2 regions of the Undibacterium sp. MH2W genome follow, and region 2 is predicted to be linked to the other one. Evidence: predicted binding sites of a transcription regulator. Region 2 holds the regulator's gene; the other holds the start of a gene.
The links. The regulator NrdR, encoded in region 2, represses ribonucleotide reductase genes. The targets are predictions, from matches to a motif close to CACNANATNTNGTG.
Positions count from the first base shown of each region.

Region 1: the regulator NrdR is predicted to act here: its motif matches at 1,578-1,591, upstream of ACO0K2_RS00475 (ribonucleoside-diphosphate reductase subunit alpha).

Region 1 covers NZ_JBMPPA010000001.1:100,935-106,737, forward strand. Annotated here, with positions in the region: gene ACO0K2_RS00470 (sigma-54-dependent transcriptional regulator) at 1-1,190, shown strand, start outside; gene ACO0K2_RS00475 (ribonucleoside-diphosphate reductase subunit alpha) at 1,811-4,729, shown strand; gene ACO0K2_RS00480 (ribonucleotide-diphosphate reductase subunit beta) at 4,854-5,803, shown strand, end outside.
Region 2 covers NZ_JBMPPA010000008.1:97,752-103,554, forward strand. Annotated here, with positions in the region: gene ybgC (tol-pal system-associated acyl-CoA thioesterase) at 31-429, opposite strand; gene ACO0K2_RS16890 (SDR family NAD(P)-dependent oxidoreductase) at 628-1,380, opposite strand; ZMP/ZTP riboswitch at 1,604-1,730, shown strand; gene glyA (serine hydroxymethyltransferase) at 1,836-3,086, shown strand; gene nrdR (transcriptional regulator NrdR) at 3,203-3,682, shown strand; gene ACO0K2_RS16905 (hypothetical protein) at 3,785-4,663, shown strand; gene ACO0K2_RS16910 (DsrE family protein) at 4,677-5,114, opposite strand; gene ACO0K2_RS16915 (MFS transporter) at 5,173-5,803, opposite strand, start outside.

The sequences.
Region 1 (5,803 bases), on a different contig from region 2:
ATTACGTCTCCAAGCCGGTGGCGTTAGATCAATTACGTAAATTAGTCCGTTCCGCGCTAGAAATGAACGAAGTCGCTGCGAAGGGCCAGCCAGCCATGGAGGCAGAGGCGGCTCAGTCGTCGGCACCGTCTTTCTTGATTGGGCGTTCGGAGCGGATGCAATTAGTCCGAGATCAAATCGCCCGGTTAGCGCGCAGTATGGCGCCAGTGATCATTACGGGTGAGTCGGGTAGCGGCAAAGAATTGGCCGCGCGTGAAATTCATCGGCGTAGTGCACGGGCAGGGCTACCATTTATCGCGGTCAACTGCGGTGCTATTCCCGAGGCTTTGATGGAAGCTGAGTTCTTTGGTTACCGTAAGGGCGCGTTTACCGGCGCTGCTGACGACCGAGAGGGATTTTTCCAGGCAGCCAATGGCGGTACACTGATGCTCGATGAGGTCGCCGATTTGCCGCTGGCGATGCAAGTCAAGTTGCTGCGAGCGATTCAGGAGCGAAGTATTCGTAAAGTCGGTGCAACAACAGAAGAGGCCGTTGATGTCAGGATCGTGAGCGCCACGCACCAGAATTTGGCGCAGTGCGTTGCTGAAGGACGTTTCAGGCAGGACTTATATTACCGGCTTAACGTCATTGAGCTTCGCTTGCCGCCCTTGCGTGAACGGTTGGAAGATATCCAAGACTTGTCGACTGCCTTGTTAAGGAAGTTATCCACCGACCCAATGACCATTTCCCAGACCGCATTGCAGGCGCTGTCATCGTATGCGTTTCCTGGTAATGTCCGAGAACTAGAGAATATTCTTGAGCGCGCGATTGCGTTTGCCAACGATAGTTGTATTGAGGTCGATGATTTGGTGCTGCAAGGCGCAGGTCACGTTCCTGTCTTGTCATCACCGCTCGCAACGCTGGACGACCGTCAGAGAGACGTCAAACCTGACGACGCCAGAGAACCCACTCTTTCTTCCGCTTCGGTACCTGCCGATGCCCCAGCTCCTACGACAGCAATCGCAGGGGATGTCTTTGCGTGCCCTGCGTTTCCGTTTTCATTGCCGCAATTTCTGGACGGCATTGAATCTGAAATGATCCGTCGTGCGTTGCAACAAACTGGCAATAACCGGACGCAGGCAGCAGAACTGCTGGGGGTGAGTTTCCGTCAGTTACGTTACCAAATCCAGAAACTCAAAATCCAAGAGTGACGGCGGCCACTCCCCGCAGCACAATCCGCCATTTTTTCAAAAGCATCCCGTGATCATGCCGCCATGATTCCGCGGTAGTGATGCTTTGTTGCTCAACTGCGACGAAGTAGAACAAGCATTACGCCGCTTTCAATGGTGGGTTGACGCGCTCTCGCCGATACTTACCCTGAGACATAACACAAATTCGCGCTGTTGACGGGATCACGATTGGATGAAAATGGATTCTCGTTAGTGCTTACTTACACTATTTACCAAGAGTTACTGTGGGTTCCTGAAAGTCAATTCCCCTGATGTTGATTTTCGTAAAAAATAAATTTTTTTTAGATCGAAATAGCGGTTGCATCTGCTGAGGTGGGGTACTAGAATTAGGGCTAATCAAAATTTGTGCACTATATGTAGTGGTTTTTTCTTGTTTTACCTTTCTTGCTTCTTTTCCCATTTCACACCTGCAATTGATTTACAAAATAAGAAATAGCATCACTTTTAGCGGTTTTTAGCGAAGTTTAGCTATTTGTAGTAATGCGCAACACCTGATCGTAACCGTGCGCGGCGAAGGATTGTTTGACTGATTGTTTGACAGATTCGCGGCGTATCAAGATATAACTGACACTGGAGGCTCAATGCACTCTTCAACTGAAACATCAACGACATCCATGATTGAATCTGGCGTGCTCAGCAGCACAGCAGGCTCCCCGACGGGTACAAGCACAGTTAACTACGGCGATTTCCGCGTTATTCGTCGTAACGGCGCTGTCGTTGGATTCGAACCTTCTAAGATCGCTATCGCAATGACCAAGGCGTTCTTGGCCGTCAATGGCGGTCAAGGTGCAGCTTCTGCACGTATCCGTGAGTTGGTTGAGCAATTGACGGCGACAGTGGTCGCTGCTTTGTTGCGTCACCAGCCAACAGGCGGTACCTTCCACATTGAAGATATTCAGGATCAGGTTGAATTAGCGTTGATGCGTTCGGGTGAACACGATGTGGCTCGTGCTTATGTGCTCTATCGTGCTAAGCATCAAGAAGAGCGTCGTTTGCAGCGCGAAGCGCAACAAGCCTCCCAAGCACAATTACCGAAGATCCATGTCGTGATCGACGGCGAGCGCGTTGTGTTGGAAATCGACAAAGTGCGCGCCCTGATTACTGCCGCATGTGTTGGTTTGGATAAATTAGCGGATGCAGAAGCCATCCTGACGGAAACACTGAAAAACTTGTACGACGGCGTTCCAGTTGAAGAACTGCACAAGTCTGCTATTTTGGCAGCCCGCGCATTGATGGAAAAAGACCCTGCATACAGCTTGGTCACTGCGCGTTTGTTGTTACATACAATCCGTAAAGAAGTATTCGGTAAAGAAGTGGCGCAACAAGATGCGTCGGCCGAGTACGTTACTTATTTCCCACAGTTCATCCAAAAAGGGATCGCTGCAGAATTGCTCGATGCACGCCTCGGCGAATTTGATCTCGAGCGTTTGGCGAAGGCTTTGGTGTCTGACCGTGATTTGCAATTTAGCTACATCGGTTTGCAAACGCTGTACGACCGTTACTTCTTGCACGTTCGTGGTACCCGTATCGAAATGCCGCAAGCGTTCTATATGCGTGTGGCGATGGGTCTGGCACTGGAAGAAAAAGATCGCAATGCCCGCGCTATCGAGTTCTACAACTTGTTGTCGAGCTTTGACTTCATGAGCTCCACACCGACCTTGTTCAATTCTGGTACACAACGCTCCCAGTTGTCTTCCTGCTATTTGACAACAGTTGCCGATGATCTGGCTGGTATCTACGATGCACTGAAAGAAAATGCATTGCTGGCGAAATACGCGGGTGGTTTGGGTAATGACTGGACACCAGTGCGTTCCTTGGGCGCACATATCAAAGGCACCAACGGCAAATCACAAGGTGTTGTCCCTTTCCTGAAAGTCGTTAACGACACCGCCGTCGCTGTCAACCAAGGTGGTAAACGCAAAGGCGCCGTCTGTGCTTATCTGGAAACATGGCACATGGACATCGAAGAGTTCCTCGATTTGCGTAAGAACACCGGTGATGATCGCCGCCGTACGCATGACATGAACACGGCGAACTGGATTCCTGACCTGTTCATGAAGCGTGTCATGGAAAAAGGCGACTGGACATTGTTCTCGCCATCCGACGTGCCAGATCTCCATGATAAATTTGGTAAAGCTTTCGAACAGGCCTACTTGGCTTATGAAGCAAAGGCTGCTTCTGGCGAGTTGGAACTGTCTAAGAAAGTACCAGCGCTCGATCTGTGGCGCAAAATGTTGTCCATGTTGTTTGAAACTGGCCACCCATGGATCACATTCAAAGATCCTTGCAACATCCGTTCCCCACAACAGCACGTTGGCGTTGTTCACTCATCTAACTTGTGTACTGAGATCACACTCAACACCAACGAATCTGAGATCGCTGTGTGTAACTTGGGCTCTGTGAACATGCCAGCGCACATGAAAGACGGCAAGCTTGATCACGCTAAGTTGCAAAAAACCATCCGTACTGCGATGCGTATGCTTGATAACGTCATCGACATTAACTACTATGCAGTACAGAAAGCGCGTGACTCCAACTTGCGTCATCGTCCTGTTGGGATGGGGATCATGGGATTCCAAGATTGCTTGCACATGATGCGCGTCCCTTACGCATCGATGGCAGCGGTCGAGTTTGCTGATACGTCGATGGAAGCAGTGTGCTACTACGCGTATTTGGCGTCCACAGAGTTGGCAGAAGAACGCGGCACCTATAGTTCATACAAAGGTTCGTTGTGGGATCGTGGCATCTTGCCGCAAGATTCACTCAAAATGTTGGCGGAAGAGCGCGGCGGTTATCTGGAAGCTGATTTCTCCGAAACAATGGACTGGACAGTGGTCCGTGAACGCATCAAACAACACGGTATGCGTAACTCGAATTGCGTAGCGATTGCACCAACTGCAACGATTTCTAACATCATTGGCGTGTCCGCTTGTATCGAACCAACGTATCAGAACTTGTATGTGAAATCGAACCTGTCGGGAGAATTCACAGAAATTAACGAACATCTGGTTCGTGATCTGAAATTGCGTGGATTGTGGGATGAAGTCATGATCGCCGATCTGAAATATTTCGACGGCAGCTTGGCGCGTATTGATCGTATCCCTGAAGACCTGCGTGAGTTGTATGCAACCGCTTTCGAGATTAGCCCTTCTTGGTTGGTAGAAGCAGCGTCACGCCGTCAGAAATGGATCGATCAGGCTCAGTCGCTCAACATCTACATGGCAGGTGCTTCTGGTAAAAAACTTGACGAGACCTACAAGCTGGCGTGGTTGCGTGGTTTGAAAACAACTTACTACCTGCGTACGATTGGTGCGACACACACTGAAAAATCAACGTCCAAAACAGGCGCACTGAATGCCGTGGCCGTTGATGGTGGAAGTACTGGTTTTAACGCAGCGTCGGCGGCCCCCGCAGTTGCTGCTGCACCTGAGGCAGAAGGCGCAGCATGTTACTTGCGTCCTGGCGACCCAGGTTTCGAAGAATGTGAAGCTTGCCAATAAGCGTTGAAGAATGCGTGCAGGGTGGTACAAACGTGTATCACCCATCGATGCACTTTCAAGTATTTTTTCGTCTGAGTACCGTTCAAGGCCTTAAACGAAAACTAATTTTGTAAGGAATACATAAATGTTATCTTGGGATGATGAAGTTGCGCCAGTCGCACCAGCATTGAAAGCAGCGCCACAAGCGCAGCCAAGTGCGATGCAACAAGAAGCATTGCTTACGCCAGCAGTTGCTGCGCGTGCTGAAGTGACGAGTGATGAAGATATCGCACGTCGCGTTAATGCGGCAGATAAACGTATTATTAATGGTCAGACTGACGTGAATCAGTTGGTACCATTCAAATATAAATGGGCGTGGGACAAATATCTGGCAGGCTGTGCCAATCACTGGATGCCACAAGAGATCAATATGCAGCGCGATATTGAGTTGTGGAAAAATCCAAATGGCTTGACAGAAGATGAGCGTCGCTTGGTCAAGCGCAATCTGGGATTCTTTGTGACGGCAGACTCACTGGCTGCTAACAATATCGTTCTCGGTACCTATCGCCATATCACTGCACCTGAATGCCGCCAGTACTTATTGCGCCAAGCGTTTGAAGAAGCGATCCATACCCATGCTTATCAGTACATCGTTGAATCGCTTGGTCTGGATGAAGGTGAAATCTTTAACGCTTATAATGAAGTTGAATCGATTCGCGATAAAGATCAGTTCTTGATTCCATTCATTGATGTCCTGACGAATCCAGATTTTAAAACGGGCACAACGGAAGCAGATCAGACTTTATTGCGTTCGTTGATCGTGTTTGCATGCTTGATGGAAGGCCTATTTTTCTACGTTGGCTTTACACAAATTCTGGCCTTAGGTCGTCAAAATAAAATGATGGGCGCGGCTGAACAATATCAATACATCTTGCGTGATGAATCGATGCACTGCAATTTCGGGATCGATTTAATCAATACGATTAAGATGGAAAATCCGCATTTGTGGACTGCAGCGTTTCGCGATGAAATTAAATCGTTGTTTTTGCGTGCGGTGGAGTTGGAATATCGCTACGCAGAGGATACAATGCCGCG
Region 2 (5,803 bases):
ATGCAAGTGCGATGCGAAGGCACGTGGGGACTATACCGAAATTTTTGCCAAAACAACATCAGGAATGGGTGCGGGACGTAAGGTATTAACGCCGACACACCCCACTTTAATTTTCCCGGTCGCCAGCAGGCGATCACCACACCACGCTTCTTGTACAAATTGCACAGAAGCCTTGCCCAGCTTTTCGACTACCACGGTCAGTTTTAGTTCATCGTCGAGTTTGGCGGGTGAATGATAATCAACCGCTGTCGACTTCACGACAAACATCACTTCATGCTCTTGGGCCATCTGTTGCTGGTTGACGCCGGATGCGCGTAACCACTCTGTTCGAGCACGTTCAAAGAATTTGAGATAGTTGGCATAGAAGACGATGCCACCGGCATCGGTATCTTCGTAATAAACCCGAACATTCCAATTAAATATGGACATAAGTTATATGTAGCAATTGTTTTGCTGTTGTTTTGCTATGGTCAAAAGATTACCCGCCATTCTACTTGTAAACAAGCGATGGATAAATGATCTTAAGGATTCTTCCCTGACAGACTACAGAGAAATGATCAGCACTCATTGATCCAATGAGTGCTATCGAACACCTCGGGAACACCCCAAAAACACCAAAGAAGCACCTTAGACTGGCTGACGCTTGATATTCAAGGGACCAAAACCTTGGCAAGTTGGCATCATTTCGATGTAATTGATATTGACGTGGGCGGGCAACGTTGCAATCCAGAACGCTGTTTCAGCGATATCCACTGCTGTGAGTGGTACGGTTCCCTCATAAACCTTCGCGGCCGCCTCGTCATTGCCACGGAAACGCACATTCGAAAACTCAGTGCCGCCACACAGACCTGGCGCGATATTCGTCGTACGAACTCCCGTACCGACCATGTCAGCACGCAGATTTTTTGTGAATTGATCCACAAACGCCTTGGTTGCGCCGTAGACATTACCACCTGGGTAAGGTGTTGATCCAGCAATAGAGCCAATATTAATGATCATCCCTGTGTTACGAGCGACCATGTCTGGCAGGATCGCTCTGGTCATTGTGACCAACCCTTTGCAATTGGTATCAATCATCGTATCCCACTCATCTTGTGACGCCAGGTGAGCGGGCTCGGTGCCCAATGCAAGTCCTGCATTATTGACCAACACGTCGATCTCCTTCCACCCTGCTGGCAAACTCGCCAGCGCCTGCGCGATGGACGTTTTATCAGTGACGTCGAGTTGTACAGGCAACAAATGCTCACCCAATTCCGCCTGCAATGCAGAAAGACGATCAATCCGACGCGCTGCAGCGATCACGCGATGACCGTGTCGTACAAATTTCTTCGCTATTTCTTCGCCAAATCCTGAACTTGCACCAGTCACTAATACGATCATACAATTTCCTTTAAGACAATAATTATCGAGCAGAATGAAATTTACTGCAGCTATTCTAAGGGCTTTTACGCGTTGCAGCAGAAATGCACTCAGATTATCACCCCAATTGGTCATGCACCTCGACGCGGCTAATGCACCAACCTAAGTAGATTCCACATGCACCGAAAAGATCGCACGCTATGCTTGCCCATTCATAAGGCATCACGTAAAATCTGTGCACCATTTCGTCTCACGTGACTGGCGAAAACGTTGGCTGACTCTTATATGAACACCAACAAAAGATGGATATCCATCGGGAAGCGTGAGATTTCGGGGTCGAAAGACCCTCGCCGTGCGCCTGGGTAGCCTGATGGTAAATTTGTGAGGCTGCCACTCTACGACCACGTCCGACTGACACCTCATAGAAAACAATCACCGATCACGTTTTTTACATTAACAGGAAAATCAGGAAAGCCATGTTTGCTAAAAACCATACACTCGCCAATATCGATCCAGAACTGTACGCAACGATTCAACTGGAAAACCATCGCCAGGAAGAACACATCGAGCTCATCGCTTCTGAAAACTATACATCCCCAGCCGTCATGGAAGCCCAAGGCTCTCAATTGACGAACAAATACGCAGAAGGCTATCCAGGTAAACGTTACTACGGTGGCTGCGAACACGTTGACGTCGTTGAGCAACTCGCTATCGACCGTTTGAAGCAATTATTCGGTGCCAACTTCGCTAACGTTCAACCCAATTCCGGCTCCCAAGCCAATCAAGGCGTATTCTTTGCATTACTGAACCCAGGCGACACCATTATGGGTATGAGCTTGGCGGAAGGTGGTCACCTCACGCACGGTATGCCACTCAATATGTCTGGCAAATGGTTTAACGTCGTTTCTTATGGTCTCGATGCCAATGAAGATATCGACTACGACGCCATGGAAAAACTGGCACGTGAAGCCAAACCAAAACTGATCATCGCTGGCGCCTCTGCCTTCGCATTGCGTATCGACTTCGAGCGTTTCAGCAAAATCGCTAAAGAAGTTGGCGCGTATTTCATGGTTGATATGGCGCACTATGCTGGCTTGATCGCTGCTGGCGTTTATCCAAACCCAGTACCGTTTGCAGACGTCGTTACATCCACAACCCATAAGAGCTTACGCGGCCCACGCGGCGGTATCATTTTGTCTAACGACGAAGCGATTGCAAAGAAAATCAACTCTGCGATTTTCCCAGGTTTGCAAGGCGGTCCATTGATGCACGTGATCGCTGGTAAAGCGGTCGCATTCAAAGAAGCCCTCACACCAGAGTTCAAAGCTTACCAAGAACAAGTCGTTAAAAATGCCGCAGCATTGGCAAAAACATTGACTGAACGCGGTCTGCGTATTGTGTCTGGTCGTACAGAATCCCACGTAATGCTCGTCGACTTGCGTCCAAAAGGTCTGACAGGCAAAGAAGCGGAAGCCATCTTGGGTTCTGCGCACATGACCTGTAACAAAAACGGTATTCCTAACGATCCACAAAAGCCAATGATTACATCTGGCATTCGTTTAGGCAGCCCAGCCTTTACAACGCGTGGCTTTAAGGAAGCAGAAGCGATCAAAGTAGGTCATTTGATTGCGGATGTGCTGGACAATCCTAACGATGCAGCAACAATCGAACGTGTGAAAGAAGAAGTCAAAAAGCTGACAACTGCTTTCCCTGTCTACGCGAAGTAAGTCGTAAGCAATGCATGAAAACGCCACTCGCTGAGTGGCGTTTTATTAAGCGCAGCACATGAGACCGATTGATCGTAACCCCTGAAAAATTACATCAGAAAGATACACGTACCTACATGAAATGCCCTTACTGCCATCACGACGACACCCAAGTGATTGATACACGCGTCTCAGAAGAAGGTAATGTCATGCGCCGCCGACGCCGCTGCGCGCAATGCGATAAACGCTTTACAACGTACGAGCGAATCGAATTGATCATGCCGGTCATCGTCAAGAAAAATGGTAGCCGGTCGGAATATGAATCGGCAAAATTACGCGCCAGTCTGATGCTTGCATTGCGGAAACGCCCCGTATCCGCAGAAGCGGTCGACAATGCGGTACAAAGTATCGAAGAAAAGTTACTTGCCAGCGGCGAGCGGGAAATCATGTCAGTCCAACTCGGTGAACTGGTGATGCGAGAACTCAAACGACTCGACAAAATCGCCTACATCCGTTTTGCCTCAGTCTATAAAAGCTTCGAAGACATTTCAGAATTTGCGGAAGCGATTCAAGAAGTCAATGTTGAGCATCGTGCTGCAAGCAAAACGAAAAAATAACATCAACTTGCTGTTGCGATGCCAGAGAAAACTTTCATCGCCCCCACTTAACTCTCGCTTGTTACTGCCGATAACAACACCAAGAACCATTCGGAGAATGCGATGAGCACGCCGATTATCCCGCCACTACCGCCTGCAACGTCCGTCAATGCTATTCCTACGACGACAGCGCCGCATGCCTCGTCGCAGTCAATCGCGCCACTCGCTGAATCAGGCACCGTCGTCGAACTATCGACACTCGCACGCATTCAAAACTTGCTCCAAACAGATGCGCAAGCGCAATTGGACCTCGCGAATCAACCTGCAACAACAGCGGAGATCAACGCGCAAACCAACGCACTACAACAATTCAACAATATCGCGCTCGCCGCACTTGCCTACAATACGTCAACGAATACCCAAACGACTCAACCGCAAGCGACGACTGCACTCCAAAATACGTCGGATGCTGTGTTGAATAGCCAGGTTCAGACTAGCTTAACGAGCGAAGCACTGCTCAGTGCAATTGCAGCTGAGAACGTTAACTCAGTCGCCGCAGAAATTCACCAAGCGCAACTCTTGCCATCGACATCGCCCTCAGTCAACGTATCCAGTCTCGGAAACGCACAGGTTCAGCAAGCGCCAGCAACAATTGACGAGACCATTGCGACACCCGCCACACTCACTGTGACGCCTGCTTTATACGCGACCGCAATGTCGAACAACCCTGCTATTTCGGCCGCCATTGCAGCCTATCACTTAAGCGACGGCATGATTGCGCACGCGAGTGACCCCGTTAGTAGAAAACACCAAGACGAGACCTTGATGGTCAAAGGAATTTCAATCGTCGATGCAACGGAGAAAATGAAAGAAGACGACGCCCAGAGTCGCGCGGCGCGTGAGAGACCATCATTATGGAAGCGTGTCATGCATTTAAAAAACAAATTCCTGCAACGCTTCCCTAATCAAAAAAAGAAAAAACGTCTAGCTAAGCAGCCGTGACGAGTTAGTCGCTTTATGGACGCAAATAGGCGTATCCTGCGTACTGTTTCTTAACCACCTCTCCGGCGCCAGAGGGTACGTAAGTGACGACTGGATTCATATCCTCAGGTGTGAGCTTCATCCCTGCCATCGTATTCTGGCACGCATTCAATACAATACCATCCGCCTTGGCCTCTGTAACACGCGCCGCGGTCACCGCATTTGCCTTTAACATCGCAATACCTGGGCCAAAAGCAACAACCTCAATCTCGACGTGATCAGCACCGAGATCGCGCTGGATATTTTTTACATTACTCAGCGCCATTTGCCATTTGCGCGGATCATCGTCACTGACTTGCACCACGACTTTCATTTTGGCATCGTTATTCAGACCCGCCGCACCGGCAGAACTCGCTTGAAGTGCGCTGACCGCTAACACACAAGTAGCAACGAGAGAGACCCATTGACGCATACACACTCCTTTTCATCGTGATAATAGGACCAAGTCCTCAATGCCAACAACGTCCATTCTACTCGGTTGCAAAATAGATCAGTGCAATCACAGGCAAAGAAAATCCAAAGCAAGACGCCAACCACCAGCCACCATAAGCGTAAGCCCACGCACCAAGGGCTGAGCCTGCGGCGCCACCCATGAAAAAGGTGGCCATGTAGACGCCATTGAGACGAGAGCGATGTTCCGCCCCTAACGCAAAAATCGTTCGCTGTCCCAAGGTGAGATTACCCGATACGCCAAAATCCAGCACGATTGCTGCCACAACCAACAGTCCGAGCGCCCATGACGAGCCCGCAGGCGCAATGTGCGTCATCAAAAATGCCCCCGCAACACAAAGCATCGCGACGCAGGTAGCTGGGCGTGTCCAGCCCTTATCAGCGAGACGCCCGGCAATCGGCGAAGCAACAGCGCCCGCCACACCAGCTAAGGCAAACAAGGCAATACTGGCTTGCGACAAATGAAAAGAAGGGCCCGCCAACAATAGAGGTGTTGTCGTCCAGAACATACTGAATGCGGCAAACAAGCACGCATGATAAATGGCGCGGCGACGTAAAGCTGGTGTGTGCAGCGTCAGATGCCACATAGATTGCAGCAATTCAACGTAGCGAAGTTTGGCGACAGGAACACGCGTTGGCAAAGCGCGGGAT